4 regions of the Streptomyces tsukubensis genome follow, and region 2 is predicted to be linked to each of the others. Evidence: riboswitches for the same ligand, from Rfam matches in the RefSeq annotation. Region 2 holds a riboswitch; each other region holds the start of a gene.
What was found. Region 2 has a riboswitch for cobalamin ahead of B7R87_RS10355 (ABC transporter substrate-binding protein). Riboswitches for the same ligand answer to the same signal wherever they lie in the genome.
Positions count from the first base shown of each region.

Region 1: it holds a riboswitch for cobalamin, as region 2 does, so the genes downstream of both, B7R87_RS05830 (cobalamin biosynthesis protein) here and B7R87_RS10355 (ABC transporter substrate-binding protein) in region 2, are expected to answer to the same signal.
Region 3: it holds a riboswitch for cobalamin, as region 2 does, so the genes downstream of both, metE (5-methyltetrahydropteroyltriglutamate--homocysteine S-methyltransferase) here and B7R87_RS10355 (ABC transporter substrate-binding protein) in region 2, are expected to answer to the same signal.
Region 4: it holds a riboswitch for cobalamin, as region 2 does, so the genes downstream of both, B7R87_RS22715 (ribonucleoside-diphosphate reductase subunit alpha) here and B7R87_RS10355 (ABC transporter substrate-binding protein) in region 2, are expected to answer to the same signal.

Region 1 is NZ_CP020700.1:1,627,074-1,634,680, reverse strand. Features, by position in the region: gene cobO (cob(I)yrinic acid a,c-diamide adenosyltransferase) at 1-188, opposite strand, end outside; gene B7R87_RS05840 (putative cobaltochelatase) at 193-2,304, opposite strand; gene B7R87_RS05835 (cobyric acid synthase) at 2,301-4,031, opposite strand; gene B7R87_RS05830 (cobalamin biosynthesis protein) at 4,268-5,260, opposite strand; cobalamin riboswitch at 5,430-5,625, opposite strand; gene B7R87_RS05825 (hypothetical protein) at 5,898-6,119, opposite strand; gene B7R87_RS05820 (inorganic phosphate transporter) at 6,132-7,403, opposite strand.
Region 2 is NZ_CP020700.1:2,712,215-2,719,821, forward strand. Features, by position in the region: gene B7R87_RS10350 (FecCD family ABC transporter permease) at 1-1,011, opposite strand, end outside; gene B7R87_RS10355 (ABC transporter substrate-binding protein) at 1,008-2,033, opposite strand; cobalamin riboswitch at 2,072-2,215, opposite strand; gene B7R87_RS10360 (Mov34/MPN/PAD-1 family protein) at 2,241-2,663, opposite strand; gene B7R87_RS10365 (amino acid permease) at 2,826-4,292, opposite strand; gene B7R87_RS10375 (DUF2017 domain-containing protein) at 4,873-5,544, opposite strand; gene clpS (ATP-dependent Clp protease adapter ClpS) at 5,544-5,858, opposite strand; gene B7R87_RS10385 (nicotinate phosphoribosyltransferase) at 6,035-7,363, shown strand.
Region 3 is NZ_CP020700.1:7,635,611-7,643,217, reverse strand. Features, by position in the region: gene B7R87_RS31485 (GMC family oxidoreductase) at 1-1,008, shown strand, start outside; gene B7R87_RS31480 (aminopeptidase P family protein) at 1,105-2,517, opposite strand; gene B7R87_RS31475 (helix-turn-helix domain-containing protein) at 2,735-3,718, shown strand; gene B7R87_RS31470 (NAD(P)-dependent oxidoreductase) at 3,729-4,442, opposite strand; gene B7R87_RS31465 (TetR/AcrR family transcriptional regulator C-terminal domain-containing protein) at 4,578-5,273, shown strand; cobalamin riboswitch at 5,391-5,614, shown strand; gene metE (5-methyltetrahydropteroyltriglutamate--homocysteine S-methyltransferase) at 5,804-7,607, shown strand, end outside.
Region 4 is NZ_CP020700.1:5,466,826-5,474,432, reverse strand. Features, by position in the region: gene B7R87_RS22725 (extracellular solute-binding protein) at 1-485, opposite strand, end outside; gene B7R87_RS22720 (GntR family transcriptional regulator) at 876-1,640, shown strand; cobalamin riboswitch at 2,238-2,399, shown strand; gene B7R87_RS22715 (ribonucleoside-diphosphate reductase subunit alpha) at 2,539-4,944, shown strand; gene B7R87_RS22710 (ribonucleotide-diphosphate reductase subunit beta) at 4,944-5,972, shown strand; gene def (peptide deformylase) at 6,130-6,762, opposite strand; gene B7R87_RS22700 (tetratricopeptide repeat protein) at 6,907-7,607, opposite strand, start outside.

The DNA of each region.
Region 1 (7,607 bases), 1.1 Mb from region 2:
TTGGCCGACTTGACGAACTGGAACACCCCGATCGGCCAGCCCTGGTTCCAGGCCCGCAGCGCGAGCCCGAACGCGGCCGTCGACTTGCCCTTGCCCGGTCCCGTGTGGACGAAGACCAGGGGCCGGTTACGGCGCTGGCGAGTGGTGAGCCCGTCGTCGGGAACGACGGACGGCTGTCCCTGCGGCATATGGTCACGCGGCCCTTCTGCTGTCACCTGCGGTACGAACGTCCTTCACCACACCGGCTATCGCCTCGGCCCGGAGCCCGTCGAGCGTCACCACGACGCCCCCCAGCTCCCCGGCGAGCCGGTTCGCGAGCCCCAGCCTCACCGGGCCGGACTCGCAGTCCACCACCACCGAAGCCGTGCCGTCCGAGGCGTGCAGCCCCGCCGCCCGGGAAGCCAGCGCCACCGGCTCCGGGCCGCCGGTCGCCCGGCCGTCGGTGACCACGACCAGCAGCGGACGGCGCGACGGATCACGCATCCGCTCCACCCGCAGCACGTCATGGGCCTTCAACAGCCCCGCCGCCAGCGGGGTCCGCCCTCCGGTCGGCAGCAGGCCGAGCCGGGCCGCGGCCGCGTCCACCGACGACGTCGGCGGCAGCACCAGCTCCGCCTCCCGGCCCCGGAAGGTGATCAGCCCGACCTTGTCGCGGCGCTGATAGGCGTCGAGCAGCAGCGACAGCACGGCACCCTTGACCGCACCCATCCGCTGCCGGGCCGCCATCGACCCGGACGCGTCCACGACGAACAGCACCAGATTGGACTCCCGGCCCTCCCGGACCGACTGCCGCAGATCGTCCCGCCGCACCACGAGCCCCGGCCCGCGGCGGCCACGCGTCCGCTGATGGGGCGCGGCCGCCCGTATCGTCGCGGCCAGATGGAGCGGACCGAGCCCGCCCCGGGGGCGGCGCGCCCCCGTCGTCCGGCCGTGCTCGGCCCGCGCCCGCGACCGGCGCCCCGCGGCCCCGTCACCCGTCCCGGGCACGGTCAGCGGCTTCGTCCGGAACGGCTCACCTGCCGTCACCGCCCGCTGCTCCCCGCCGCCGGAGGGCCGTCCGCCGTCACCGGCCTCCGGCGCCCCGGACGCAGCACCTTCCAACGGCGCGTCGGGCGTGCCCGGTACGTCCGGCCCGTGCTGCGGCGGAAGCCCGCCGCCACCGCCCGGACCCCCGGGCCCCGGACCGTCGCCGCCCCCGTCCGGATCCGGGTCCCGGTCGGGGTCCGAGTCCGAGTCCGAGTCCGAGTCGGGGTCGGGGTCGGGTTCCCGACCGCCGTCCGGCTCGCCCGGATCCGCGAACCGCTCCAGGGTCTCGTCGAGCCTGTCCTCGTCGATGCCGGGCGCGTCGAACGGATTGCGCCGCCGCCGGTGCGGCAGCGCCAGCAGGGCCGCCTGCCGGACGTCCTCCGCCAGCACGTCCTCCCGGCCCGCCCACGCCGCCAGCGCCGTCGCCGTGCGGGCCATCACGATGTCCGCCCGCATCCCGTCGACCTCGAACGCGGCACAGGTCGCCGCGATCTGCCGCAGCGCCCCGTCGCCCAGCCGCACCCGCGGCAGCAGCGCCCTGGCCGCCGTGACCCGGTCCCGCAGTACGTCCTCCTCGCCCGCCCAGTGCGCCGCGAAGCCCACCGGGTCGTCGTCGAAGGCCAGCCTGCGCCGGACGACCTCCACCCGCTGTTCCGGCTCCCGGGACGCCGACACCTCGACGGTCAGGCCGAACCGGTCCAGCAACTGCGGCCGCAGCTCGCCCTCCTCCGGGTTCATCGTGCCCACCAGGAGGAACCGGGCCGCGTGCCGCACCGAAACGCCCTCGCGCTCCACGTACGACGCGCCCATCGCGGCCGCGTCCAGCAGCACGTCCACCAGATGGTCGTGGAGGAGGTTGACCTCGTCGACGTAGAGGATTCCGCGATGCGCGTCGGCGAGCAGCCCGGGTTCGAAGGACTTCACGCCCTCCGCCAGCGCCCGCTCCATGTCGAGGGCGCCCACCAGCCGGTCCTCGGAGGCACCGACCGGCAGCTCCACCATCCGGGCGGGCCGCTGTCCGCCCGCACCGGTCTCGTGCGGGCCGTCCGGGCAGCCGGTGTCCGGCTCGCCCGGATCGCAGGAGAACCGGCAGCCGGGCACCACCGCGACCGCCGGCAGCAGCGCCGCCAGCGCCCGCACCGCGGTCGACTTCGCGGTTCCCTTCTCGCCGCGCACCAGCACCCCGCCGACCCGCGGCGACACCGCGTTCAGCAGCAGCGCGAGCCGCAGATCGTCCTGGCCGACCAGAGCCGTGAACGGATAGGTCGTACTGCTCATGCGTCTCCTTCCTGTCCCTCCGGGGCACCTTCGAGCCCCGGAGGCGTCTGCCGGGTCCGCTCCGGCGTCCCTGTTTCCCGTCCGTCGCCGCCCCGGGCCGGAGCCTCCGATACCCCGTTGTCCGGAGCCGGTGGCACCCCGCCTGCCGGAGCCGGTGGCACCTCGCCGTCCGGAGCAGCCGCCGAGGGTGCCGCCACCGGGGCGGGGGCGCCCGGCGGCACGAACGGCAGACCCGCCGGTGGACCGTCCTCGATCAGCCGCCGGAGCGCTTCCGTGTCCGCGTGCTCCTCGATGAGATCGCCGAGCCGGTCGAGCTGCTCCTCGCGCAGCGCCTCGAACGAGGTGTCCGGAGCAGGCACGAACCGCCGCCCCGCCGCCTCGGCCACCCGCCGCAGGAACGCCCGCCGGAAACCGTCGCTCTCCAGCGACCCGTGCCAGTGGGTGCCCCACACCTCCCCGACCCGGCAGCCGTCCAGGAACGGCTCACCACCGAGGACCTCGGCGACGCCGTGGTGGATCTCGTACCCCTCGACGGGCTCGCCCAGCGCCGATCCGCTGGGCCTCGCCAGAGTCTTGGCCGCCGCGAACCTGACCCGCACCGGCAGCAGCCCCAGCCCCTCGACGACACCGGCCCGGGACTCCACCTCGTCGTCGATGCGGTCACCGAGGAGCTGGAAGCCGCCGCAGATCCCCAGCACCGGGCGCCCCTCGGCGGCCCGGCGCACCAGCGCGTCCGCCAGCCCGCGGCGGCGCAGCCAGTCCAGCGCGCGCACCGTGCCCCGGGTGCCGGGCACGATCACCAGATCGGCGTCCACCAGCTCCTCGGGCCGGTCCACGAACCGCACCACCACGCCCGGTTCGGCCGCGAGCGCGTCGACATCGGTGAAATTGGACATCAGCGGCACCGCGCAGACCGCGACCCGCAGGATCTCGGCGCCGACCGGCGGAGCCACCATCGACTCCCGCACCGCCCCGCGCAGCGACACCCGGAGCCCGTCCTCCTCGTCGATGCCGAGCCCGTGCGCGTACGGCAGGACACCGAAGAACGGACGCCCGGTCACCGATGTCAGCATGGAGAGGCCGGGCCGCAGCAGCTCCACGTCCCCGCGGAACTTGTTGACCAGATAGCCCGCGATCAGGCGCTGGTCGGCCGCTTCCAGCAGGGCCGTCGTCCCGAAGAAGGAGGCGAAGACCCCGCCGCGGTCGATGTCCCCCACCACCAGCACCGGAAGCCCGGCCGCACGGGCGACGCCCATGTTCACCAGGTCCGTGCGGCGCAGGTTGATTTCCGCCGGGCTGCCCGCGCCCTCGCAGATCACGGCGGAGTACGTGCTCCGCAACTGGTCCAGGCAGTCCAGCACCGTGGTCAGCAGCTCCTCGCGCCGCCCGGCACGGCCGAAGTACCCCCGGGCGCTCATCTCGCCGACCGGTCTGCCCAGCAGCATCACCTGGCTGGTGCGGTCGCCGCCCGGTTTCAGCAGCACCGGGTTCATCAGCGCCGAGGGCTCGACCCCCGCCGCCTGCGCCTGCATCGCCTGCGCCCGCCCGATCTCGGCGCCGTCCCGGGTCACGAACGAGTTCAAGGACATGTTCTGCCCCTTGAACGGCGCGACCTTCACGCCCTGCCGGGCCAGCCAGCGGCAGATGCCCGCGGTGACCACGCTCTTGCCCGCGTCCGAGGTCGTCCCCGCGACCAGCAGCCCGCCGCCCCGCCTACGGCCCTCCATCAACCACCGCCTCCTTTCCGTCCCGTCGTCTCCGAATGTCCTCCGCACGGCTCCGCCCGTGAGCCCGCGCCTGCCCGTGACGGCCCGCATCCCCGCGCACCACCGCCCGCGCACGCACCGGCCGTAGCCCCGCAAGGCACTACGGCCGGACCCGCCCGCCGGCAGCGGAACCGGATCCCACGCCGAACCGGATCCCATGCTGAACCCATCGCCCGAATCCCGTCGGAGCCTGTGGACTACCGCCCGCTCCCGGGAAAATCCGTCACCCTCTGGTATCCCGGCCGCCCCAACCGCCCCAGTCGGCCCGCCGCCCACCGTCCGGCCAGGCACACGCCCAGCGTCAGCGCGCCCACCCGTTGCGAAAGCCGTACCGCACGCTCGATGTCCCCGACCTCGACCGGCCGTGCGCCGCCGTTGAGGACCGCCCGGTGCTCGACCCGGCCGCCGTACGACAGCGTGCCGCCGAGCCGTACCCCCAGAGCGCCCGCGAACGACGCCTCGACCGGGCCCGCGTTGGGGCTGGGATGCCCGTGTGCGTCCGCCCGCCACGCCCGTACCGCACCCCGCGGGTCATCGCCCGCGGCGACCGCGAGCGCCGCCGTGAGCCTGGCTCCCGGCCAGCCCGCCGCATCGTCGAGCCGCGCCGCCGCCCAGCCGAACCGGTGGTACCGCGGCGAGCGGTGCCCCACCATGGCGTCCAGCGTGTTCACGGCCCGGAAGCCGACGAGCCCCGGCGCCCCGGCCACGGCCCCCCACACCAGGGCCCCCACCACCGCGTCGGAGGTGTTCTCGGCGACGGACTCCACCACGGCCCGGGCGATCTCCGGCCCGTCCAGTGCCTGCGGATCCCGCCCGCACAGATGCGGCAGCCGCGCCCGGGCGGCTTCGAGGTCCCCGGCCGCCAGCGCGTCCCCCACCGCCCGTGCCTCACGGGCCAGGGACGTACCGCCGACCACGGCCCAGGTGGCGGCAGCGGTCAACGCGGCGGACGCCAGGGGTCGGCGGCGCAGGGTCCGCGCGGCACCCGCCGCCACGGCGACGGCGCCGCCCGCGCAGACAGCGGTGTGGAGCGCGCCCCAGCCCCGGTGGTCACGCCACAGCAGCCGCTCGGACGCGCCCGCGGCCCGCCCGAACACGGCCACGGGATGCCCCCGGCGGGGATCACCGAGCAGCAGATCACCGAGGAGCCCCGCCGTGGCGCCGTACGCGAAGATCCGGTCGGCCCTCACGGATCAGTGCCCGGAAGAGTCGGAGGACGACAAGGGGGACGAGGAGGACAAGGAGGACGAGGAAGACGAGGAAGAGGAGACGACGCCCGCGGGGGCCTCCGCGGAGGCGGAGCCCTGGGGAGAGCCGGTGGGACCGAGGGGGCTCGGCGGGGCCGAACCGCTGCCGACTGAACCGTTGCCGCGCATGGCGAATGTCCTCACTCAGGGTGTCCGCGCCCTGGTTCGACGTGAACGGAGGCGAGAGTTCCTGGCTCCCGGGGGACCTTCTCCCCGGTGACAGTGGCGGGACCGCGCCGGATTCGCACCGGCTTCCTCTACTGCCTCCGTAATGGCCCCGGCAGTCCACCACGGGGTGAGAACAGCCGTCAACTCGCCGTTGACCTGCGACGGAGCGGTGTGCGCAGAGCCACATACAAGGTCCGCGAAGTGCCCCGGACATACGACAGCCGGGCCCGGCACCACGAGGGTGCAGGGCCCGGCTGTCACCGCCGCGAGGGCGGCATCCGGATCAGGGGCCCGCCGGCAGCGATCGGAGAGCCGAAACGGGCCGATCGGAAGCCGACAAGGGCCGATCGGAGAGCCGACACGAGCCGATCGGAGCCGGTCAGGCAGTGGCCGGACGGTGATCAGGCAGTGATCAGGTGACGATCAGATAGATGCCGTACGACACGGCGAGTGCGCAGGCCGTGAAGCAGGCGTAGGCGCCGGTACGGGGGAGGACCGTCGAGCCACCCTTGGCGGCGGCCGCGTCCTGCTTGGTCAGGGCGATGACTCCGAGGGAGAACAGGCCCACCAGGGCGACGGTGCCGATGAGGCTGACACCGAATACGGAGCCCAGGGCTTCCCAGTCGATCTTCATGCTGATCTGTCCTTACACCGCGGCCGGGCTGGCCGGGCCGGTCTCGGGGGCCGACGACGCGGCGGAGGGGGAGGAGTGGATGGTGGCCTTCAGTTCGCCGCTCTCGGCGCCGGCGGGCGGCGGCGGGGTGACGGCGGCCATGGCGGTGGTGACGACACCAGGGGACTCTGCGTCGGCCGGCTCGTCGACGTCGTTGACGTTGGTGTGGTCGACGACCTGGCGGCGGGAGATCACCCAGATCGCTGCGGAGGAGGCCACGAGGAAGACCGCCACGGCGGCCACGCCCCAGTCGCCCTGCTTGGTCACGTACTCGGAGGCGGCGGCGACCAGACCGGCGGCCGGGAGGGTCAGACCCCAGGCGACGAACATCCGGGTGGCGGTGGACCAGCGGACCACACCGCCCTTGCGGCCGAGACCCGAGCCCATCACGGCACCGGAGCAGGAGTGCGTGGTGGAGAGGGAGAAGCCGAGGTTGGAGGAGGCCAGGATGACCGTCGCGGCGCTGGTCTGGGCGGCGAAGCCCTGCTGCGGCTGGAGGTCGGTCAGGCCCTTGCCCATGGTGCGGATGATGCGCCAGCCACCGAGGTACGTGCCGAGGGCGATGGCGACACCGGCGGAGACGATGACCCACATCGGGGGGTTGGAGCCGGGGGCGAGGATGTCACCGGCGACCAGGGCCAGGGTGATGACACCCATGGTCTTCTGGGCGTCGTTGGTGCCGTGGGCCAGGGAGACCAAGCCCGCGGAGGCGATCTGACCCGCCTTGTACCCCTTGTCGGTGCTCTTCTGGTCGGTGTTGCGGCCGATGCGGTACGTCAGCCGGGTGCCGAGGTAACCGGCCAGGCCCGCGACCAGCGGCGCCGCGATCGCCGGGATCAGGACCTTGGTGATCACCGTGCCGCCGTTGACCGAGCTGAAGCCGACGGAAGCGACGGTGGCGCCGATCAGACCGCCCATGAGGGCGTGCGAGGAACTGGACGGCAGTCCGACCAGCCACGTCAGCAGATTCCAGAGGATGGCGCCGACGAGCGCCGCGAAGATGACTTCTGGGGTGATGCCTGCCTCGTCGACGATGCCACTGGAGATCGTCTTGGCGACCTCCACGGACAGGAACGCGCCGACGAGGTTGAGCACGGCGGACATGGCCACCGCGGTCTTGGGCTTCATGGCGCCGGTCGAGATGGTGGTGGCCATCGCGTTGGCGGTGTCGTGGAAACCGTTCGTGAAATCGAACACGAGAGCCGTCACGATCACAATCGCGAGCAGCAGCGTGATGTGTTCCATTTACCCAGGCAATCTTTGGAGGTCAGTGGCTCGCCGAAGGTAAGTAACCTGGGTGAACGGAAGGTGAACTGGGGCCGGACTGGGGGTGACCCCAAGCGGTTCTCATCATTCCGTTTTGGTTGCGGAGGCCCTTCCGGAGGCCTGGATGCCGGGTGCGGTGCCCCTCCGGTGAGGGAAAAGCGCCGTTCATCCGATCTTGTGGTG
Region 2 (7,607 bases):
GAGCGCGGTGAGCACCCCGACGGGCACATCCTGCGGGGCGGCGACGGTACGGGCCGCGAGATCGGCCACCACCAGCGCGACCGCCCCGCCGAGCGCGGCCACCGGCAGCAGCGCCCGGTGTGCCGCGCCGACCAGCATGCGGGCGGCGTGCGGGACCATCAGCCCGATGAAGCCGACCGCGCCGCTCGCCGCCACCAGCACCGCCGTCACCAGCGAGACCAGGACGAAGGCGGCGGCCCGGAAGCGGGCCACGTCCAGTCCGAGTACGGTCGCCCCCTCCTCCCCCACCAGCAGCAGGTCCAGCGGCCGGGCGAGGGCGAGCAGCAGCGGCAGGGTGAGGCCGACGACGACGGTCGGCAGCCAGACCGAGTCCCAGCGGGCGCTGCCGAGGCCGCCGAGCGACCAGTACAGCGCCTCGCGGAAGTGCTCCGGCCGGGAGGAGGCGACGAGGACCAGTGTGGTCAGGGCGGTGAAGACGTAGCTGATGGTGACCCCGGCGAGCACCAGCCGGGTGCCCGTCATCCCGCCGCCGTGCCGCGCCAGCCCGTACACCAGCAGAAATGCGGCGAGGGAGCCCGCGAAGGCGCCCGCGGGCAGGGCGACGGCGGTGGTCGTGCCGATGCCGAGGACCAGGACGAGGACCGCGCCGGTGGACGCCCCGGAGGAGATCCCGAGGAGGAAGGGGTCCGCGAGCCGGTTCCGCACCAGGGCCTGCAGGACCGTGCCGACGACACCGAGACCGGCGCCGACGACCACCCCTAGCAGGACCCGGGGCAGCCGGACGTCCAGGACGATCGTGCGGAAGGGGCTCGGCTCGGCGCCCGGCAGCAGGGCCGCGACGACCTCGCGGGGCGGGATGCGTACGGAACCGAGCGCGAGCGCCGCGAGGACCGCGGCGGCCAGGGCGACGAGCAGCCCGGCCGTCACGGCCCCGAACCGGAGCCGGGAGGCGGCGGGCACCGCGGCGCCCGCCTCCTGCCCGGCCCCCGCCGGCGCGAGGAGGCGCTTCATCGGGCGATCTGCGGGGCCAGCTTGGCGATCGCGTCGGGCGCGCGGACACCGAGGACCGCGTCCGAGAGCGGGAGGACGGCGAACCTCTTGTTCCGGATCGCCGGTACGTCCTTCAGCGCCGGGTCCGCAAGCAGCTTCCGCTTCTTCTGCTCCAGGCTCGTCGCCCCGTAGTCGTAGATCACGATCACCTCGGGCTTACGGGCCACGACCTGCTCCCAGGTCGCGTCACCGAAGCTCTTGGGGATGTCGGCGAAGACGTTCCGGCCGCCCGCGCGGCTGATCAGCTCGTTGCCGATGCCCTTGCCGCCGACGGTGAACGCGGTCTTGTCGCCGCTGTCGTAGACGAAGACGGGGACCGGCGCGGTCTGCGTCTTCTTCAGCTCGGCCGCGGTCTTCGCGACGGACGCCCGCGAGTCCGCGATCCACTTCTGCGCCCGGTCTGCGACGCCGAAGGTACGGCCGACCTCGTCGATCTCGCGGTACACGTCGTCGAGGGTGGTCCGCTTCTCGGTGCAGTACTCCAGGTTGAGCCGGGTGTCGATGCCCGACTTCTTCAGCTCGTCGCGGGTGCGGCCGTCCTTGGCCTCGAAGGCGCTGGCGTAGCCGCCGTAGACGAAGTCGGGGTTCGCGGCGAGGAGCTTCTCCTTGGAGGGGTACTCCTTGGCGACGACCGGGATCGCGTCATAGGCCTTCTGGTAGCGCGGGAGCACCTTGTCGTCGAGGTAGGCGGTCCCGACCAGGGACTTCTCCAGGCCCAGTTCCAGCATGATCTCGGTGACGTGCTGGTTCATGGTGACGGCCCGCTTCGGGGGCGCCTGGTAGGTGGTCTTCACTCCGCAGTTGTCGACGGTGTACGGGAAGCCGGGCCGGGCCTCGGCCTTCCCGCCGTCCTTGCCGGAGCCCGAACCGCCGGAGCCGCCGGAGCCGCAGGCGGTGAGGGCGAGCGGGAGCAGGGCGGCGGCCGTGACCGCGAGGGCGGTACGACGGCGTGCGGTACGGCGTCCGGATATGCGCATGGACATGCGTGGGTCCTCCTCCGGGGATCCGCGTCCCCTGGGTCATGGGAGAAGGGCGATGGGTCAGTTCCTGACTGACGGCCGCGGGACGGCACGCGGGGTGCGTGCACGTGTCAGCGGCTGTTCACAGTGGCGGGACCGCGCCGGATTCGCACCGGCTTCCTGGGTCCCACCGCCCCGTATGGAGTTGGAGCGCCGCACGGGCGCTGCGGGTCAGTATGCCTGGACGACCCGGACTTCCTCCTCGGTGACCTCTCCTTCGACGATCCGGAACGAGCGGAACTGGAAGGGGCCCGCTTCGTCGGTGTCGGCGGTGGAGACCAGGACGTAGTGCGCGCCGGGCTCGTTGGCGTAGGTGATGTCGGTACGCGACGGGTATGCCTCGGTCGCGGTGTGCGAGTGGTAGACGATCACCGGCTCCTCGCCGTTGGCGTCGAGTTCGCGGTAGAGCTTGAGCAGATCGCCGGAGTCGAATTCGTAGAACGTGGGCGAACGGGCCGCGTTCAGCATGGGGATGAAACGTTCCGGCCGACCGCTGCCCTCGGGGCCCGCGACCATGCCGCACGCCTCGTCGGGGTGGTCGGCTCGGGCGTGCGCGACGATCCGGTCGTACAGATCCTGGGTGAGGGTCAGCATGCGGATCAGGATAAGCGCGGACCGTCCGAATGGCGGAAGGTCCGGTCCGAACCGTTTCACGGTTCGGACCGGACCTTCTCGGATGCCGGACGGCGGGTGGGTGGGGCAGGCAGCCGCCCTCCCGCCGTCCGGCACGTTCAGGGGCCGGAGCCCCCGCGGCCGTCAGCGCTTGGCGAAGGCCGCGCCCTCCGGGTTCTTCGAGCGGAGGACCAGATAGGAGACGCCGAGCACCAGCGCCCACAGCGGGGCCACGTACAGGGAGATCCGGGCGTCCTTGTCGATGCCCATCAGCACGATGACCATGCCGATGAACGCCAGCGCGAACCAGCTCGTCCAGGGCGCGCCGGGCGCCTTGAAGGAGGATTCGGCGACCTCGCCGCGCGCGGCCTTGGCCCGGTAGCGGATATGGCTGACCAGGATCATGATCCACGCCCACATACCGGAGATGGTGGCGAAGGAGACGATCTTGTTGAAGGCGTCGCCGGGCCACTGGTAGTTGATCCACACGCCGATCAGCATCAGGCCCGCGGAGAAGGTGGTGCCGATCAGCGGGGTGCCGTGCTTGGTCAGCCGGGTGAAGAGCTTGGGGCCCTGGCTGTTGAGCGCGAGGTCGCGCAGCATCCGACCGGTGGAGTACATGCCGGAGTTGCAGGACGACAGCGCCGCGGTGAGCACGACGAAGTTGACGATGCCCGCGCCGATCTGCAGGCCCATCTGGTCGAAGGCGGCGACGAACGGTGAGACGCCCGGCCGGAAGTTGGTCCAGGAGACGACCGAAAGGATCATGATCAGGGCGCCGACGTAGAAGACGGCGATCCGCCACGGCACGGTGTTGATGGCCTTGGGGAGGGTCTTCTCCGGGTCCTTGGACTCACCGGCGGTGACGCCGACCAGCTCGACCGCGAGGAAGGCGAACATCACGATCTGGAGGGTCATCAGGGTGCCGCCGAGGCCCTTGGGGAAGAAGCCGCCGTCGCTCCAGAGGAGGGAGAAGGAGGCGGTGTCCCCGGCGTCGGTGAAGCCGAGCGTGATGATGCCCGCGCAGATCAGGATCATGCCGACGATGGCGGTCACCTTGACCATGGAGAACCAGAACTCCAGCTCGCCGAAGATCTTCACGGAGATCAGATTGGCGAGGTAGAGGACGATGGTGAAGCCCAGGGCCGAGATCCACTGCGGAAGGTCGAACCAGTACGTCATGTACTCGGCCGCCGCGGTGACCTCGGTCATTCCGGTGACGACCCAGAACAGCCAGTACGTCCAGCCGGTGGCGAAGCCCGCGAAGGGGCCGACGAACTCCCGCGCGTACTCGGAGAACGAGCCCGAGACCGGCCGGTACATCAGCAGTTCGCCCAGCGCCCGCATGATGAAGAAGATGACCACGCCCGCGATGGCGTAGGCGAGGATGAGGCTGGGTCCGGCCTTGGAGATGCCCTTGCCCGCGCCGAGGAAGAGACCCGTTCCGATGGCACCGCCGATGGCGATCATCTGAATCTGACGGGCACCGAGTGCCCGGTGGTAGCCCTGGTCCTCGACGGTGGCCGCCGGGGCTTTCGTACCGACCGAGCCGCCGGGTCCGCCCGGTCCGCCCGGTCCGTCTTTGGAGTCGTCGACCTGCACCGAGGTCATAGCTGCTGCGCCCTTCTCTCCATGCCGATCCGCGATCCGTTGCGCCCCCCGGCGATACGGCTGCGGATCAGTTCCTGATCCCCCCGGATATGGATGGAGTGCCACCGGCGGTCCGCCGGCAAAAGCGCCCCCAGGAGCATGGGTGGCGCCCCTGGTGGTCGTGAAGATTTATCACGGTTGCTCCAGAGATCAATCCGCTGCGTTGTGGCACATTGCACAGAAAGAACCGGGCAAACAGCACTTTGCCGGGCAGATTACCCCAGGCAGGTAACGCGATCGTTATCCGGATTTGAGTGTCCGTTGAGCGAACAACCGAACGGACGGACGGGGCTGAGCCGCGTGGGGCGCGCGAGCCGTGCGAGCCGTGCGAGGGGTACGAGGCGCGCGAGGGGTACGAGGCGCGCGAGGGGTACGAGGCGCGCGAGGGGTACGAGGCGCGCGAGGGGTACGAGGCGCGCGAGGGGTACGAGGCGCGCGAGGGGTACGAGGCGTGCGAGGGGTACGGAGACCCCTGGGCCCTCGGCGGGCAGCGCGACGCCCCGGGGCCGGGCGGCCACCGGGGCGTGAAGGCGCCGGGAGGTCAGGGCAGCAGCGCGCCGACCAGGGTCTCCTGGAGGACCCCCAGCCAGAGGTACGCCATCACCATCGGCTTGCGCGGATCGTCGTCGGGGAGGTGGTAGAGCCCGCCGCCCTCGGCGCCCTCCTCGTCGTCCCGCTCGCTGATCTCCAGCCGGGTGCCGATCGTCAGCCGCAGGTCGTTGAGGGCGCAGAGCCACTGCCGGCATTCGTCCGGGGTCAGCTTCAGCACGGCGGTGGATCCGCCGCCCGTGTCGAGCCCGTCGAGCGCGCGGACCACGGCGAGGGCGTTGGCCCGTTTGCCCGCCCGCAGGTCGTTCTCGGTGAAGCGGCGGAATTCGGCGGACGCGGCGCGCCGCTCGTCCTCGGTCATCGCGGGGCCGGAACCGGAACCGGAGCCGGGACCCGTACCGGGGCCGTCGCCCGCGTCCCGGCTGCCGGTGTCCGGGCCGCTGTACGCGTCCGGGAACAGCCGGGCCAGCGCCGGATCGGCCGGTGGTTCGCTCGGCCCCTCCGCGAACAGCGCCGCCAGCGGGTCCTCGCCCTCGACGGGCTCGTCACCCGGTCCGATCAGCTCCAGCATCTGCACCGCGAGGGAGCGCAGGATGGAGACCTCGACCTCGTCGAGGTCGATGGCCGCGCCGCCGCCGGGAACCGGCTCGAAGGGACCCGGCATCAGGTGCGGTCCTGGGAGAGGGTCGCCCACAGGCCGTACCCGTGCATCGCCTGCACATCGCGCTCCATCTCCTCGCGGCTGCCGCTGGAGACCACGGCGCGTCCCTTGTGGTGGACGTCGAGCATCAGTTTGCGCGCCTTGTCCTTGGAGTATCCGAAGTACGCCTGGAAGACATAGGTGACGTAGCTCATCAGATTCACGGGGTCGTTGTGGACGAGCGTCACCCACGGCACGTCGGGCTCGGGAACGGCGAAGCTCTGCTCCGCCGATTCGGGGCGTTCGATCTCAGTGGGAGCAACACTCACCTGAACCATGCTGCCACCCGGGGGCGCCGCGTGCATAAACGGCTCCCCATTTCGTCAGAGTGACGAAATGTGGGGTAGCATCCACGCCAGAACAGGATCGCCCGTGCCGTAACGGGCGTCCGACGGCGCATTCCTCGTACCGCAGCCGGCGGGGCGGGGCGCAGAAAGCACGAGGTCGAACTCTTGTGAACACCGCTGACCTGGGGCTCCCGGTGGACGTCCCCTCCACGGCCCTCTTCACCGACCAGTACGAGTTCACGATGCTCCAGGCCGCGCTGCGGGCGGGCACCGCGCACCGCCGCTCCGTCTTCGAGGTCTTCACCCGGCGGCTGCCCGAGGGGCGGCGGTACGGGGTGGTCGCGGGCACCGGGCGGGTGCTGGACGCGGTCGCGAACTTCCGCTTCGACGCGGACGTCATCGCGTTCCTGCGCGAACAGGACATCGTGGACTCCGCGACGCTGGACTGGCTGGCCTCGTACCGCTTCAGCGGCGATATCCAGGGCTATCCGGAGGGCGAGGTCTACTTCCCCGGCTCCCCGATCCTGCGGGTCGAGGGCACCTTCGCCGAGTGCGTACTGCTGGAGACGGTGATCCTCTCCATCCTCAACCACGATTCGGCCATCGCGGCGGCCGCATCGCGGATGGCGACGGCGGCGGGCGGCCGGAAGCTGATCGAAATGGGCGCGCGCCGCACCCACGAGCTGGCGGCGGTGGCCGCGTCCCGTGCCGCGTACGTCGGCGGCTTCGACTCCACCTCCGATCTGGCGGCCGGATTCCGGTACGGGATCCCCACGGTCGGCACCAGCGCCCACGCCTTCACCCTGCTGCACGACAGCGAACGCGACGCCTTCCGGGCGCAGGTCGACTCCCTGGGGCGGGGTACGACCCTGCTGGTCGACACCTACGACGTGGCCGAGGCCGTCCGTACCGCGGTGGAGATCGCCGGGCCCGAGCTGGGTGCGGTACGCATCGACTCGGGGGATCTGCTGCTGGTCGCCCACCGGGTGCGGCAGCAGCTCGACGAGCTGGGCGCCCGGCACACCCGGATCACCGTCACCTCCGATCTGGACGAGTACGCGATCGCCTCCCTGGCTGCGGCCCCGGTGGACGCGTACGGGGTGGGAACCCAGCTCGTCACCGGCAGCGGGCACCCCACCTGCTCCATGGTCTACAAGCTGGTCGCCCGGGCCCGGGGCGAGGGGCCGGACGCGCCGCTGGAGCCGGTGGCGAAGAAGTCCGTGGGCGGGAAGGCGTCGGTCGGCGGGCGCAAGTGGGCCGCCCGGCGGCCGGACGCGGAGGGCGTCGCGGAGGCGGAGGTCGTCGGCACCGGACCGGTGCCGGACGGGCTGGTCCACCACCAGCTGCTGGTAGAGCTGGTACGGGGCGGCGAGATCGTGGCCCGGGAGCCGCTCGACGTACCGCGGGAACGGCACCGGGCGGCGCGGGGCGCGCTGCCGATGTCCGCGACGCAGCTGTCCCGGGGCGAGCCGGTGCTGCCGACGGAGTACGTCTGAGACGTACGGCTGCGGGGCGCGCACGCCGGGGACCGCCCGGGGGCGCATCGGCGTGAAAGGCGGCGCCCGGGTGGTGTGAAGACCGGTGCCGCGGGGACGCTCCAGACAAGGGGCACCGCGCGAACCGCTCTGCCCGGCCCCGGCGCCCGCGCCCGTACGCCCGGTCCGTACGACGGCGTACGCCGCCCGGCGGGCCGTCCGTGTCCGTACACCGCCCCGGCCACCACCACCGTCCGCCAACCGT
Region 3 (7,607 bases), 4.9 Mb from region 2:
CCCGGGGCGACCGGCGTCTCCCCGTACCCGGTCAACTCCCGCGGCGGACGCCGGGTGACCACCAACGACGGCTATCTGGAACCGCAGCGGGAGAACCCCCTGCTCACGATCCGGTGCGAGGCCACCGTCGACCGGGTGCTGCTGTCGGGGCGCCGGGCCACCGGGGTGCGCTACCTCACCGGGGGCCGGGTGCGGGAGGCGCGGGCCGACCGGGTGGTGCTGAGCGCGGGCGCCGTCCACTCCCCCGCGATCCTCCAGCGCTCCGGCATCGGCCCGGCCGACGGTCTGCGGGCGCTCGGGATCGCTCCGGTCGTGGACCTGCCCGTCGGGGCAGGACTCCAGGACCATCCCCTGAGCATCATCGGGCTGCCGCTGGCGGAGCCGTGGGCGGCGGGCGCCGACGACCGCTACACCAATGTGTGCGTCCGGTACACGAGCGGCGGGCCGGGCGGGCAGCCGAACGACATGATGTTCGTGGCCTGCAACCAGAACGTCCTCGCGCTGGCCCGCGCCGACACCGGCCGGGGCGCGGGCGCGATCCTCGTCTGGGTCAACCAGGTGTACGCACGGGGGCAGGTGGTGCTGCGGTCGGCGGATCCGACGGCCCTGCCGTTCCTGGACCAGCGGATGCTGTCCGACGTACGGGATCTCCAGCGGCTGCGCGACGGGGTCCGCACCCTGCTGGAACTGGCCCGGGCTCGGCCTGTCGCCGAGCTGGGCGACGGACGGTTCGACGAGGTCAACGCGGAACTGCTGGCCGCCGTCGACGACGACGGGGCCCTCGACGGGTATCTCCTGCGGACCGCCGGCGACGGCCAGCATCCGACCAGCAGCTGCCGGATGGGCGATCCCGCCGATCCGGCGACCGTGGTCGACCCGGGCGGCCGGGTCCTGGGTACGGAGGGGCTGTACGTGGCCGACGCCTCGGTGCTGCCGTCGTGCCCCCGGTCCAACACCAACCTGGTGTCGATCATGGTGGGTGAGCTGACGGCGGACCGGCTGGACTGACGGCGGCGGACGGTACGGCCCGCGCGGATACCGCGCGGGCCGTACCGGAACCCGGCTCGCCGGGCGCCGCGGACGCCGCGGACACTTCGCCGGGGGTCAGCCCGCGTGCCGGGCCATCCACGCCTCGACCTCGTCCGCCGACCGCGGCAGACCGTCCGACAGATTCTCGTGACCGTCCTCGGTGACGAGCAGGTCGTCTTCGATCCGGACGCCGATACCGCGCCACTCCTCGGGCACGGTGAGGTCGTCCGGCTGGAAGTAGAGGCCGGGCTCGACAGTGAGCACCATGCCGGGCTCCAGTACGCCGTCGACGTACTCCTCGTTCCTGGCCTGGGCGCAGTCGTGGACGTCCAGACCGAGCATGTGCCCGGTGCCCGCCATGGTGAAGCGGCGCTGCAGTCCGAGGTCGTACGCCCGGTGGGCCGGGCCCTCGATGAAGCCCCACTCGACCAGCCGGGCCGCGAGGTGCCGCTGGGCCGCCTCGTGGAAGGCGCGGTAGGGGGCGCCGGGCCGGACGGCCGCCATACCCGCCTCCTGCGCCTCGTACACCGCGTCGTACACCTTCCGCTGGACGGGGGTGAAGGTGCCGCCGATCGGGAGGGTGCGGGTGACGTCGGCGGTGTAGAGGGTACGGGTCTCGACGCCCGCGTCGAGAAGCAGCAGGTCGCCGGGGCGCACCGGGCCGTCGTTGTCCGTCCAGTGCATGATCGTGGCGTGCTCGCCCGCGGCGCAGATGGAGCCGTAGCCGACGGAGTTGCCCTCCAGCCGGGCGCGGCGGAAGAAGGTGCCTTCGATCCACCGCTCGGAGGTGGCGACCGCCCGGGACAGTTCTCCGATGGCGTCGGTGAATCCGCGGACGGTGGAGTCGACGGCCTTGCGGAGTTCGCCGATCTCCCAGTCGTCCTTGACGAGCCGGAGGTCGCTGAGCGCCTCCTCCAGTTCGGCGTCGCGCTCCTCGTCGGTGGTGACGGCGGCCTCCAGCAGGGGGGCGATCCCGCGGACGATCCGGGTCGGGGCGCCGGAGGCGGCGGCGAGATCGTCGGCGGCCGTACGGACGTCGCGGCAGGGCAGACCGAGGACCAGCTCCGCTTCGGCGAGGGAGCGGCGGCGGCCCATCCACAGTTCGGCGGTGGGGCCGGTCCAGAACTCGTTGTCGGTCCGGCTGTCGCGCGGCAGCTGGTAGCAGTAGGCGTCGTGGCCGCCGTCCGCCCGGGGTTCGAGGACGAGGGCGCCGTCGCGGGCCCGGTCGCCGGTCATGTGCACATAGCCCGTGTACGGCCGGAAGGGGTAGGTGTCGTCGTTGGAGCGGACCTTGAGCCCGCCGGAGGGGATCACCAGACGCTCGCCGGGGAAGCGAGCGGAGAGCGCGGCGCGGCGGCGGGCCGCGTGCGGGGCCTGCTCGTCGGGGAGCAGATCGTGCTGCTCGGTGTCCGCCCATCCCGTCCGCATCAGCGCGGACAGCTCCTCGGAGATCCCCGAGTAGAGACCGTTCTTCCGGCCCTTCGACACGTCGTCCACCTTCCCTGGGCAGTTCGTCGTCGGCGGGGCTGTCCAGCTGCGGTTTCCGGGTTCCGGGTGTCCCGCGGTACGGCCCGGGAGCCCTCGCCGCCGCCGGATCCCACCGGCGGCCTCCGGACGGTATCCCGCACGGGACCCCGCCGGTGCCGGAACGTGCCAGTGGCACGGATCGGCCACAACCGGCTCGGGACGGTCGATAATGCGGTGCATGACGAACGCGAAGCTCGGTGAGGCGCTGCGGCTCCTAGGGCTCGGCCCCGCGGCGGCCGGGGTCTATCTGGCGCTCCTGGAACGGGCCCCGGCCCCGCTGCGGACGATCGCGGACGCGGCGGGCCTGGACGGCGACGAGCTGGCCGCGGCGTACGGCGCCCTCGTCGACGCCGGTCTGGCCAGCGCCGCCCGGGACGGTGACGACACGGTCGCCCCGGTTCCGCCCGCGGCGGGCCTGGAGCTGCTGGCCCGGCACCGGGCGGCCGCGGTCGAGGAGTCGCGGATCGCGGTGGGCGGCGCGTTCGAATCGTTCCGGCGGCAGCGGCTGGCCGCGTACAACGACGATCTCGTCGAGGTCGTCACCGGGGAGGCGATCGGTCCCAGGATCCGCCGGGCCTGGGCGAGCGCCCGTGAGCAGATCCGGCAGTTCGAGTCGCCGCCGTACTTCCCGCTGACCGAGGCCACCGGCGACGCGCTGGCCACGCTCGCCCGCGGGGTGACGCAGCGGGTCGTGTACTCGCGGGAGTCGCTGGAGCACCCGGGCCGGCTGAAGGACGTCATCGAACCGTGCGTCGAAGCCGGCGAGCAGGCCAGGGTGCTGCCGTCGGTACCGGTCAAGCTGGTGATCATCGACGATGCGTACGCGCTGGTGTCGCTCTCCATCGAAGAGGCCGATGTGCACAACACCATGCTGGTGGTCCAGCCGTGCGGACTGTTCTCGGCGCTGGTGGCGCTGTTCGAGCAGTCCTGGCGCAACGCCCTGCCGTTCCAGGGGCGCACCACCCGCCCCGGGGGCCTGCCGCCCGCCGACCGGCGGCTGCTGTGGCTTCTCGCGGGTGGTGCGAGCGACGAGATCATCGCCCGTGAACTGGGCGTCAGCCGCCGTACGCTCTACCGCAGGCTGCAGGTCCTGATGGCGCGGCTCGGCGCGGCGAACCGCTTCCAGATGGCGTTGCAGGCGCAGCGCAGCGGATGGCTGTGACCCCGGGTCGTCAGCTCTCGTCCCGCCGGGCGAGGACGCTGGGGGCGAGGCGGCCGACGATCGCGGGGGCCTCGTGGACGAGGGTGTCGTCGGTGAGGGCCTCGACCATGAACAGGGCGAAGTCCACGCGCCGGGTCAGGTTGCTCTTCAGGAGCGGATCGCCGACGTGGCGGGTCCATACGGGCAGCCCCTGGCTTTCGCCCTCCTCCAGATCACTGGCGCGGACCAGGGTCCAGCGGCGGTCGCTGGCGAAGATCAGTCGCGCGGCGGCGAGTTGGTCGTCGACGTCGACGACCCTCAGGGCGCGGCTCAGCAGGGTGACGATCCGGACGGAGGCCGTGAACGTCCGGGTGTAGCGGTCCTTGTCGTCCCGGGGCACGTGCCAGCCGCAGGAGAAGACCAGCCGCGCACCGGGTTCGGCGTGGTCGAGCACGGCCCGCGCGGTACCGGAGGAGTACTGCCGTACGCCCCAGGGGACGAGCACGGTCAGCACTCCGTCGCAGCCGGCGACGGCCCGGCGGATCACTTCCGGGTCGTTGGTGTCCCCGGGGACGACCGTGATCCGGTCCGCGAACCCGTCGAGCTTGCCGACGCTGCGTTCGCGGCAGACGCCGACCACTTCCCAGCCGCGGTCGAGCGCCCGGCTCACCAGGTACCGGCCCAGTTTGCCCGATGCGCCGACGACGCAGACCTTCCGTATCCGCCCGCTCCGTCCGGTATCCATCCTGCGGCCCTCACCTTCGACTTACTATGTAAGTGACACGGTGGAACTTACACCGTAAGCCGAAGGGGCGGAACCCGGACGGCGCAACGGGACGGCAGCAGCACGGCCGGACGACGACACGGGCGGAGAGCATCCATGCGGGAGAACACGGGCGGCCGGGGCGGCCGGCCGAAGCGGGCGCCCCTGAGCCGGGACCGGGTGATCGCCGCTGCGGTCGCCCTGGCCGGCGAGAAGGGGGCGGCAGGGGTCACCATGCGGGCCCTCGCGGGCTCCCTGGGCGTCGAGGCGATGTCTCTCTACAACCATGTGCGCAACCGGGACGATCTCCTCGACGGCATGGTCGACGCCGTCTTCGCCCTGATCGAACTGCCGCCCCCGGGGGCGGGCTGGAAGAGGGCGATGCACGACCGCGCCGTATCGGCCCGCACGGCACTGCTGGCCCATCCGTGGGCCGTCGGTCTGATGGACTCGCGCAGCCGGCCGGGCCCGGCCACCCTGCGCCACCACGATGCCGTCCTGGGCACCCTGCGCGCCGGGGGCTTCTCCGTCAGGGCGGCGGCCCGCGCGGTCGGGGTGATCGACAGCTTCGTCTACGGTGCGGTGCTCCAGGAGTTGAGCCTCCCCTTCGCCGCCCCTGAGGACCGCGACGGGATCACGGCCGCCCTGCTGCCCGCGCTCTCCCCCGACAGCCACCCGCATCTCGTGGAACTGGTCGCCGCCCAGTCCGAGGGGCCCGGCTTCGACCCGGCCGTGGAGTTCGGCTTCGGCCTGCGCCTGATCCTGGAGGCGCTGCGCCCTGACGAGGCGGACGGGGAGGGCGGGACGCGGTGACGGCGGGGGCCCGCCGGGGAGTTGCCGCGGCGGCTCCGGTGCCCGCCGCGGGGGCCGTTCGTCCCACCGGGTGATCCGCATGATGGACCCGTGCCGCCGAAACGGTCCCGCGCACCGTAGGCTGGCCCCGCAGCTGGTTCGCCCCGTCAGCCGGACGGGAGCGTCGTAAGAGGGAACCCGGTGGGAATCCGGGACTGCCCCGCAGCGGTGAGCGGGAACGACCGCCGTCATACGCACTGGGTCCGGGAAAGGGCCTGGGAAGCGACGGCCACTAGGTGCCCGCCGGGAGACCGGCAGGCGTGCCCGCGAGTCCGAAGACCTGCCCGTTGCCCGCGTACGGAACGTTCCGCGCGCGGTATTCCGGTGACCTCGTGGGCGGGTCGGGGAACACCCCGGATGGATTCCGGGGAGTACGTACCGTACGGAACACCGCGCCGTGCCGCGCGGGATCCGGTTCCGTCCGGTGCCCCCTTCGCGCTCTCGTTCCCGTCTCCGGGATCTCAGGGATTCATCTCGCGAAGGAGATCTCCGTGACCACGAAGTCCGCAGCCGCGGCAGCACGGTCCACCGTGTACGGCTACCCCCGTCAGGGACAGGGCCGGGAACTGAAGAAGGCGGTCGAGGGCTACTGGAAGGGCCGGGTGGACGCCGACGGCCTCCGGGCCGCAGCCGCGGCACTGCGCACCGCCAACTGGCGCGCCCTCGCCGGGGCGGGCATCGACGAGGTCCCCACCGGCGACTTCTCGTACTACGACCATGTCCTCGACACCACCGTCATGGTGGGTGCGATCCCCGAGCGGCACCGTGCGGCCGTTGCCGCCGACGCCCTCGACGGCTACTTCGCCATGGCCCGCGGCAACCGGGAGGTGGCGCCGCTGGAGATGACCAAGTGGTTCGACACCAACTACCACTACCTCGTGCCCGAACTGGGCCCGGGCACGGTCTTCACCGCCGACTCGGGCAAGCAGGTGGACGAGCTGAAGGAGGCGCTCGCCCTCGGCCTGACGGCCCGGCCGGTCCTCGTCGGCCCGGTCACCTACCTTCTGCTCGCCAAGCCCGCCCCCGGGGTGCCCGCCGACTTCCAGCCGCTGACGCTGCTGGACCGGCTCCTGCCGGTGTACGCGGAGGTGCTGGCCGATCTCCGCGCGGCGGGCGCGGAGTGGGTCCAGCTCGACGAACCCGCCCTGGTCCAGGACCGCACCCCGGCGGAGCTGAACGCCGCCGCGCGCGCCTACCGCGACCTCGGCGCCCTGACCGCCCGGCCGAAACTGCTGGCCGCCTCCTACTTCGACCGTCTCGGCGGAGCCCTGCCCGTGCTGGCCAAGGCCCCGGTCGAAGGGCTGGCCCTGGACTTCACCGGATCCGCGGCGGCCAATCTGGGCGATCTGGCCGCCGCCGGCGGGCTGCCCGGGAAGCGGCTGGTCGCCGGAGTCGTCAACGGCCGCAATATCTGGGTCAACGACCTGGAGAAGTCCCTCGCCACCCTCGGCACCCTGCTGGGTCTCGCGGACCGGGTGGACGTCGCCGCGTCCTGCTCCCTGCTGCACGTCCCGCTGGACGCCGCCGCCGAGACCGACGTCGACCCGGAGATCCTGGGCTGGCTGTCCTTCGCCCGGCAGAAGACCGACGAGATCGTGACCCTCGCCCGGGGCCTCGGCCGGGGCACCCCCGCCATCAGCGGCGAACTGGCGGCCAACCGTGCCGTGCTCGCCTCGCGCGCCGCGTCCCCCGTCACCCGCGACCCGGCCGTCCGCGCCCGTACCGGAGCGGTCACCGCGGCCGATGCCCGGCGCTCCGCACCGTACGGCGAACGGACCGTCGCCCAGCGGACCCGCCTCGGGCTGCCGCTGCTGCCGACCACGACCATCGGCTCCTTCCCCCAGACCGACGAACTGCGCGCCGCCCGCGCGGATCTGCGGTCCGGGCACATCGACACGGCCGGGTACGAGGAGCGCGTCAGGTCCGAAATCCAGGAGGTGATCGCGTTCCAGGAGAAGACGGGGGTCGACGTCCTCGTCCACGGCGAACCCGAGCGCAACGACATGGTCCAGTACTTCGCCGAGCAGCTCACCGGTTATCTGGCCACCCGGCACGGCTGGGTCCAGTCGTACGGCACCCGCTATGTCCGCCCGCCGGTCCTCGTCGGGGACGTGTCCCGTCCCGCGCCGATGACCGTCCGCTGGACGAGCTACGCCCAGTCCCTCACCGGGAAGCCGGTCAAGGGCATGCTGACCGGACCGGTCACCATGCTCGCCTGGTCGTTCGTCCGCGACGACCAGCCCCTCGGGGAGACCGCCCGTCAGGTCGCCCTCGCCCTCCGCGACGAGGTGGACG
Region 4 (7,607 bases), 2.8 Mb from region 2:
GCGAAGACCGACTTGTTGTAGATCACCACACGGTTGGCGAAGTACCAGGGGGCGGCGTACTGCTTGCCCTCGAAGACGGAGGCCTTGTTGAGGGACTCGGACCAGTCGGCGCCGATCTCCTTCTTCAGGTCACCGAGGTCCGCCAGACCGCCGGTCTTGGCGTAGGCGGGGGTCTGGGTGTTGCCGATCTCGAAGACGTCCGGCGGGGTGTCCTCGGAGAGAGCGGTCGTCAGCTTCTGCTGAATACCGTTCCACGCCTGCTTCTCGTACTTCAGCTTGGCGCCGGTCTTGGCCTCGAACTCGGCGGTCAGATCAGCGAGCCACTTGTCCGGCGTCGAACCGTCCATGGCCCAGAACGTCAGGGTCTGACCCTTGAAGCCGTCCTTGCCGGAACCCTCGCTGTCCTTCTTGTCGTCCGAGCCACACGCGGCAACACTGACCAACATGCCCGCGACACCGATCGCCGCGATGAGCTTGCGCTTCACGCCACCCTCCTAAGGGATGCCTGCCACCCCGCCCAAAACGAAGCCATACGCGAAAGTACTGCCTGGGGCTGGGACCCGGTCTTAAATGGTTTAGACCAGTACCCGGAGCTTGGCCTAGACCTTTCGGGCTGTCAAGGCTCGATAAACATGCCTGTCCAGTCCGTTATCGGACCGACATCAGGGCATGATCCGGGCAGGCTTGAGGCCTTCGCTTGGACTAGACCAACCCTAGCCCCCTCGGTGTATAAGAAGCAGTGGTGTCCACCCTGAAGGCAGAAAAACAGGAGGGACAGGGTCACTCCCCGGGACCGGCCCGTGCCACGATGTGATCCGCTACAGACGGAGGAGCCGGTGACGGCAGCAGCGCAGTCGGGAACGGGAAGGCGGGCCATGACGACGGACGGGGTGGGTACGGAGACCGAGGCCGGGACACCGACCCGGACCGCGCGCGTACCCAAGTACTACCGCCTCAAAAGGCACCTCCTCGACATGACGGAGACCCTGCCCCCGGGCACGCCGGTACCGCCGGAGCGCACGCTCGCGGCCGAATTCGACACCTCGCGCACCACCGTGCGCCAGGCGCTCCAGGAGCTGGTCGTCGAAGGCCGGCTGGAGCGCATCCAGGGCAAGGGCACGTTCGTCGCCAAGCCCAAGGTCTCCCAGGCGCTCCAACTGACCTCGTACACCGAGGACATGAAGGCCCAGGGCCTGGAACCCACCTCCCAGCTGCTCGACATCGGGTACGTCACCGCGGACGACACCCTCGCGGGACTGCTCGACATCTCCACCGGCGGCCGGGTCCTGCGGATCGAACGCCTCCGGCTGGCCAGCGGTGAGCCGATGGCCATCGAGACCACCCATCTGTCCGCCAAGCGCTTCCCGGCGCTCCGGCGCAGCCTGGTCAAGTACACCTCCCTCTATACGGCACTGGCCGAGGTCTACGACGTCCATCTCGCCGAGGCGGAGGAGACCATCGAGACGTCCCTGGCGACACCGCGCGAGGCGGGGCTGCTCGGTACGGACGTCGGGCTGCCGATGCTGATGCTGTCGCGGCACTCGCTGGACGCGCAGGGGGAGCCGGTGGAGTGGGTGCGGTCGGTGTACCGCGGCGACCGCTACAAGTTCGTCGCCCGCCTCCGCCGCCCCCAGGACTAGAGCCTCCGCTTCTCCATGTGCGCCGCGCCCCGACCCCTGTCGGAGCGCGGCGCCCCCCTTTTTTTTCCGGTACGCCGCGCAGGAGCACCCAGTGGCACGGCTCCCCCGCCGGAGTGGCAAGCAGGAGTGCCCAGGGGCGGGGCCGTCATTCCCGGAATGGCAGGCACGAGCACCCCGTGGCGGCGCTCCCCCTGCCAAGACGCCAAGCGGGAGTACCCGGGGGCGCGAGGAACTGCGCGACAAGCCGACGGCGGCGCGTGGTCGCATACGGTCGTCACCCGGCCGGGCGGGAGGCGGAATCCGTAACGGCATTGCATGCCGTCTGCCGAGCACAACACCGTCGTGGCCGATCGCGCAGTTTCCTCCCCCTACGCCTGGCGGCGTGGGAGGCGCCCCCCTGAAAACCTTCACCTCGCCCCCTGGGGAAGGAAGCCGTGCCCCTGAAACAGCCGCCTCCCGGCCGGGGAAGCGCACCGTGGCCCCTTGGAGGGGCTCGGCCGGGCCGTCCCGGGCAGGGGGCCGGGCCTCCCCGGAGGGGCGTGGACACCGTCGTGGACGGCCCCGGACCGTGCGGGAGCATGAGAGGCGCGACACAACATGTGGGGGCACCGCTTCGGCGGTGCCCCCACATGTATGCTCATCTCGCTGTCACCGCAGAGGAATCCGGTGCGAATCCGGAACTGTCCCGCAACGGTGTGCTTCGGCGTACTTTGTCGCGCCAGGGCAAGTCCGGCCGTCTGCCGACAGCGCACCCGGATCGTCCGACCCGGGTGCCGAGACGTCCGGGCCTCGCGGTTGGGCCGGTGGACGCCGTGCGTGCTGCCCGTTTCCGGGAACGTCCGGCCTGCCCACCCCTCCCCCGCCGACGGCCCGCGAGCCGAGCGAGGGAGAGCACCACGTGACCATCGCGCCAGCCGATCCGGCTTCAGGCACCGCCCAGCAGCTGCCCGGGCAGACCCCCCGGCCCACTGCCGCGACGCCCGAGGACGGGCCGGGGACCGCCCTGCTGCGGACCCTGACCGACCTCACCGCCGATCTGCCGGACACCGACCCCGGCAGGGTGGCCGCCGCCGCGCTCCGCGGCCGGCACCCCGGATCGGACGCGGCGGAACTCCATCAGCTCGCCACCGACGCCGCCGCGGGCCTGATCTCCGATGATCCCGCCTACTCCCGGCTGGCCGCCCGGCTGCTGACCCGGACCATCGCCGCCGAGGCCGCGGGCCAGGGCTCGGTCTCCTTCACCGCCTCGGTGCGGGTGGGACATGACGAGGGCCTGATCGCGGACCGTACCGCCGCATTCGTGGAGCGGTACGCCGAGCGGCTCGACGCGACGATCGACCCGGCCGCCGACGACCGCTTCGGCTACTTCGGGCTGCGCACCCTCTACAGCCGCTATCTGCTGCGCCACCCCATCACCCGCCAGGTGATCGAGACCCCGCAGCACTTCATGCTCCGGGTCGCCTGCGGGCTCGCGGAGGACGACGGCGTACGCGCCCTCGACGAGGTCGTCGCGCTGTACGGGCTGATGAGCCGGCTGGACTACCTGCCCTCGTCCCCGACGCTCTTCAACTCCGGCACCCGCCACCCGCAGATGTCGTCCTGCTATCTGCTGGACTCCCCGCTCGACGAGCTGGACTCCATCTACGACCGCTACCACCAGGTCGCCCGGCTCTCCAAGCACGCCGGCGGCATCGGGCTCTCGTACTCCAGGATCCGGGCCCGCGGCTCCCTGATCCGCGGCACCAACGGGCACTCCAACGGCATCGTCCCGTTCCTGAAGACCCTCGACGCCTCGGTCGCCGCGGTGAACCAGGGCGGCCGCCGCAAGGGCGCCGCCGCGGTCTACCTGGAGACCTGGCACGCGGACATCGAGGAGTTCCTGGAGCTGCGCGACAACACCGGCGAGGACGCCCGGCGGACCCACAATCTGAATCTGGCGCACTGGGTCCCGGACGAGTTCATGCGCCGGGTCGCGGACGACGCCGAATGGTCGCTCTTCTCCCCCGCCGACACCCCCGAGCTGGTCGACCTGTGGGGCGATGAGTTCGACGCCGCCTACCGGGCCGCCGAGGCGAAGGGCCTGGCCCGCAAGACCATGCCCGCGCGTGAGCTGTACGGCCGGATGATGCGGACCCTGGCCCAGACCGGCAACGGCTGGATGACCTTCAAGGACGCCGCCAACCGCACCGCCAACCAGACCGCCGAGAAGGGCCACACGGTCCACTCGTCGAACCTCTGCACCGAGATCCTCGAAGTCACCGACGACGGCGAGACCGCGGTCTGCAATCTGGGCTCGGTCAACCTGGGCGCCTTCGTCGTCGGCGGGGAGATCGACTGGGAGCGGCTGGACGCCACCGTCCGTACCGCCGTGACCTTCCTCGACCGGGTCGTGGACATCAACTTCTACCCGACCGAGCAGGCCGGGCGCTCCAACACCCGCTGGCGGCCGGTCGGCCTGGGCGCCATGGGCCTCCAGGACGTCTTCTTCCAGCTGCGGCTGCCCTTCGACTCCCCCGAGGCCCGCGCCCTGTCGACCCGGATCGCCGAGCGGATCATGCTCGCCGCGTACGAGGCGTCCGCCGATCTGGCCGAGCGCCACGGCACCTTCCCCGCCTGGGAGAAGACCCGGGCCGCCCGCGGGGTCCTGCACCCCGACCACTACGGCACCGAGCCGGCCTGGCCGGAGCGCTGGGAGGCCCTGCGCGCCCGGATCGCCCGGACCGGGATGCGGAACTCCCTGCTGCTCGCGATCGCGCCGACCGCGACCATCGCGTCCATCGCCGGGGTGTACGAGTGCATCGAGCCCCAGGTCTCCAACCTGTTCAAGCGCGAGACGCTCTCCGGAGAGTTCCTGCAGGTGAACTCGTACCTGGTGGCGGAGTTGAAGAAGCTCGGCGTCTGGGACGCGCAGACCCGGGAGGCGCTGCGCGACGCCAACGGTTCGGTGCAGGGCTTCTCCTGGGTCCCGGCCGACGTCCGCGAGCTGTACCGGACGGCGTGGGAGATCCCGCAGCGCGGTCTGATCGACATGGCGGCGGCCCGGACGCCCTATCTCGACCAGTCGCAGTCGCTGAACCTGTTCCTGGAGACGCCGACCATCGGGAAGCTCAGCTCGATGTACGCGTACGCCTGGAAGCAGGGGCTGAAGACCACGTACTACCTGCGGTCCCGGCCCGCGACCCGGATCGCCCGGGCCGCGAGCGGTTCGGCCGCCACCCCCGTCCCCGTTCCGGCGCAGGCCACCCCCGAAGAGGCGGTCGCCTGCTCCCTGGAGAACCCCGAGTCCTGCGAGGCCTGCCAGTAATGCCCACCCCGGAAACCCCCGCCCGCGTGCAGAATCTGCTGGACCCGGGCTTCGAGCTCACCCTGCGGCCGATGCGCTACCCCGACTTCTACGAGCGGTACCGCGACGCCATCAAGAACACCTGGACGGTGGAGGAGGTCGACCTCCACTCCGACGTCGCCGACCTGGCGAAGCTCACCCCGGGCGAGCAGCATCTGATCGGGCGGCTGGTGGCGTTCTTCGCCACCGGTGACTCCATCGTCGCCAACAATCTGGTGCTCACCCTCTACAAGCACATCAACTCCCCGGAGGCGCGGCTCTACCTGAGCCGTCAGCTCTTCGAGGAGGCGGTGCACGTCCAGTTCTATCTGACGCTGCTGGACACCTACCTCCCCGACCCGGAGGACCGTACGGCCGCCTTCGCGGCGGTCGAGAACATCCCGTCCATCCGCGAGAAGGCCCAGTTCTGCTTCCGGTGGATGGACCAGGTCGAGAAGCTGGACCAGCTGGACACGCAGGCCGACCGCCGCCGTTTCCTGCTCAATCTGATCTGCTTCGCGGCCTGTATCGAGGGGCTGTTCTTCTACGGCGCCTTCGCGTACGTGTACTGGTTCCGCTCCCGCGGTCTGCTGCACGGTCTGGCGACCGGCACCAACTGGGTGTTCCGGGACGAGACCATGCACATGAACTTCGCGTTCGAGGTCGTCGACACCGTCCGCAAGGAGGAGCCCGAGCTCTTCGACGACGAGCTCCGGCAGCAGGTCACCGACATGCTGAAGGAGGCCGTGGAGGCGGAGCTGCAGTTCGGCCGGGACCTGTGCGGCGACGGTCTGCCGGGCATGAACACGGAGTCGATGCGCGAGTACCTCCAGTGCGTCGCGGACCAGCGGCTGGTCCGGCTGGGCTTCGCCCCGGTGTACGGATCGGAGAACCCCTTCTCCTTCATGGAGCTCCAGGGTGTGCAGGAGCTGACCAACTTCTTCGAGCGCCGTCCCTCCGCCTACCAGGTGGCGGTGGAGGGCTCGGTCGCCTTCGACGACGACTTCTGAGCCTGCCTCGGCAGAGGCGCCCCGGTGCGGCCGGGTCCGGATCTCCCGGGCCCGGCCGCACCGTCGTGACGGGGCCGTACGCAGCGCCGCGGCAGGGCCGGGAACGCCGTGAGGCCGCCCTGGAGGGCGGCCTCACGGTCTGCGGACGGGCGGAACGTCACTCGTTCGGGACGGTCGCGTAGCGCGGGGTGCCCTCCGCCATCTGCTGCAGCGCGTCCTTGCGGTCGCGCTTGGACAGACGGTCGATGTACAGCCGGCCGTAGAGGTGGTCCGTCTCGTGCTGGAGGCAGCGGGCGAAGTAGCCGGTGCCCTCGATGCGGATCGGGTTGCCCGCGGCGTCCTGTCCGCTGACCACCGCGTAGTCGGGGCGGGCCAGGGAGGCGTACGCCGTGGGGACGGAGAGGCAGCCCTCGTTGGACTCGTCCAGCACCCGGCGCTCCGCGGGCAGCTCCTCCAGTACCGGGTTGCAGACGGCGCCCACGTGCCGGACGCCCTCGTCGTCCGGGCAGTCGTAGACGAAGACCTTGCGGTCGACCCCGATCTGGTTGGCGGCCAGGCCGACGCCTTCCGCCGTGCGCTGGCTGGCGAACATGTCGTCGATGAGCGCCGCCAGCTCCTCGTCGAAGACGGTGACGTCCTGGCACTCCCGGTGCAGGACCGGATTGCCGACGACCGTGATGGGCCGGGATGTGCCGCGCTCGCGGTGGGCCCGCTCACGCTCTTCGGCGTCCTCCGTGTCGTTGATGAACTCCTCGACGGCCGGTTCGTCAATGCCCTGCTGCGACGCCATGTGTTCCTCGATACCCCGGGTGATGGTCGGTGACCGGTGACGGTTCTTGAGCGTCCCGTGCGCCGGGCGGCGTACGGAACGTGCGGGGATACAGCCTACGGCCCTTCCGCGGACCGCGGTCAGCGGCACTTTTCGGCCGTGCGGTCAGCAGACCTCTTCGAGATCCCGCCACTCCCGGCCGTCCGGGCGGTCCGCGACCCAGCTGTCGAGCAGTCCGCGGACCAGTCCGGGCGGGGCCGCGATACCGCACTCCCGCTCCGGTGACCACAGCTCGCCCGCGGTCCGGTGGCCCAGCGGTCCCGGATGGCCCGGTTCGCTGTGGTCGTGGGGGTCGAGGTGCTCGCCCTCGCCCTCCGCGCTGGGCATCGACCCCTCGGAGCAGGTGCGGCAGAGCAGCCGTACCGACGACGACCAGTCCTCGGCGGCGAATCCGGCGTCGGAGGCGAGCCGCTCCAGGTCGTCCCGGTCGGCCTCGGTCGCGGCCTCCAGCAGGACGACCCAGGTCGGCACCGGCGACGGCGCCCACAGCTCGATCTCGTCGAAGACGGGGTAGGCGGGGCCCGCGGAGGTGACGCGCTCGCCGTTCGCGGCGCCGTCGTGGAGGACGACCTCGCCCCAGCGGCGGCCGGAGGACGGCAGCGGAATGGAGAGGACCTCCATCCGGGCCGGGTCCAGCCTGCGGCCCCAGACGACTTCCGCCTCACCCTCGGGCGACAGGCGTACGGCCGCGCTGCCGAGGTCCATGTCGACGGGCTCGCCTGCGGCCCCGAGGCCCGCACCCCCGGCGCCCGTCCGCGCGGGTGCGCCGGGCACCTTCAGTCCGTACGCCTGCCAGGCGCGGCGGG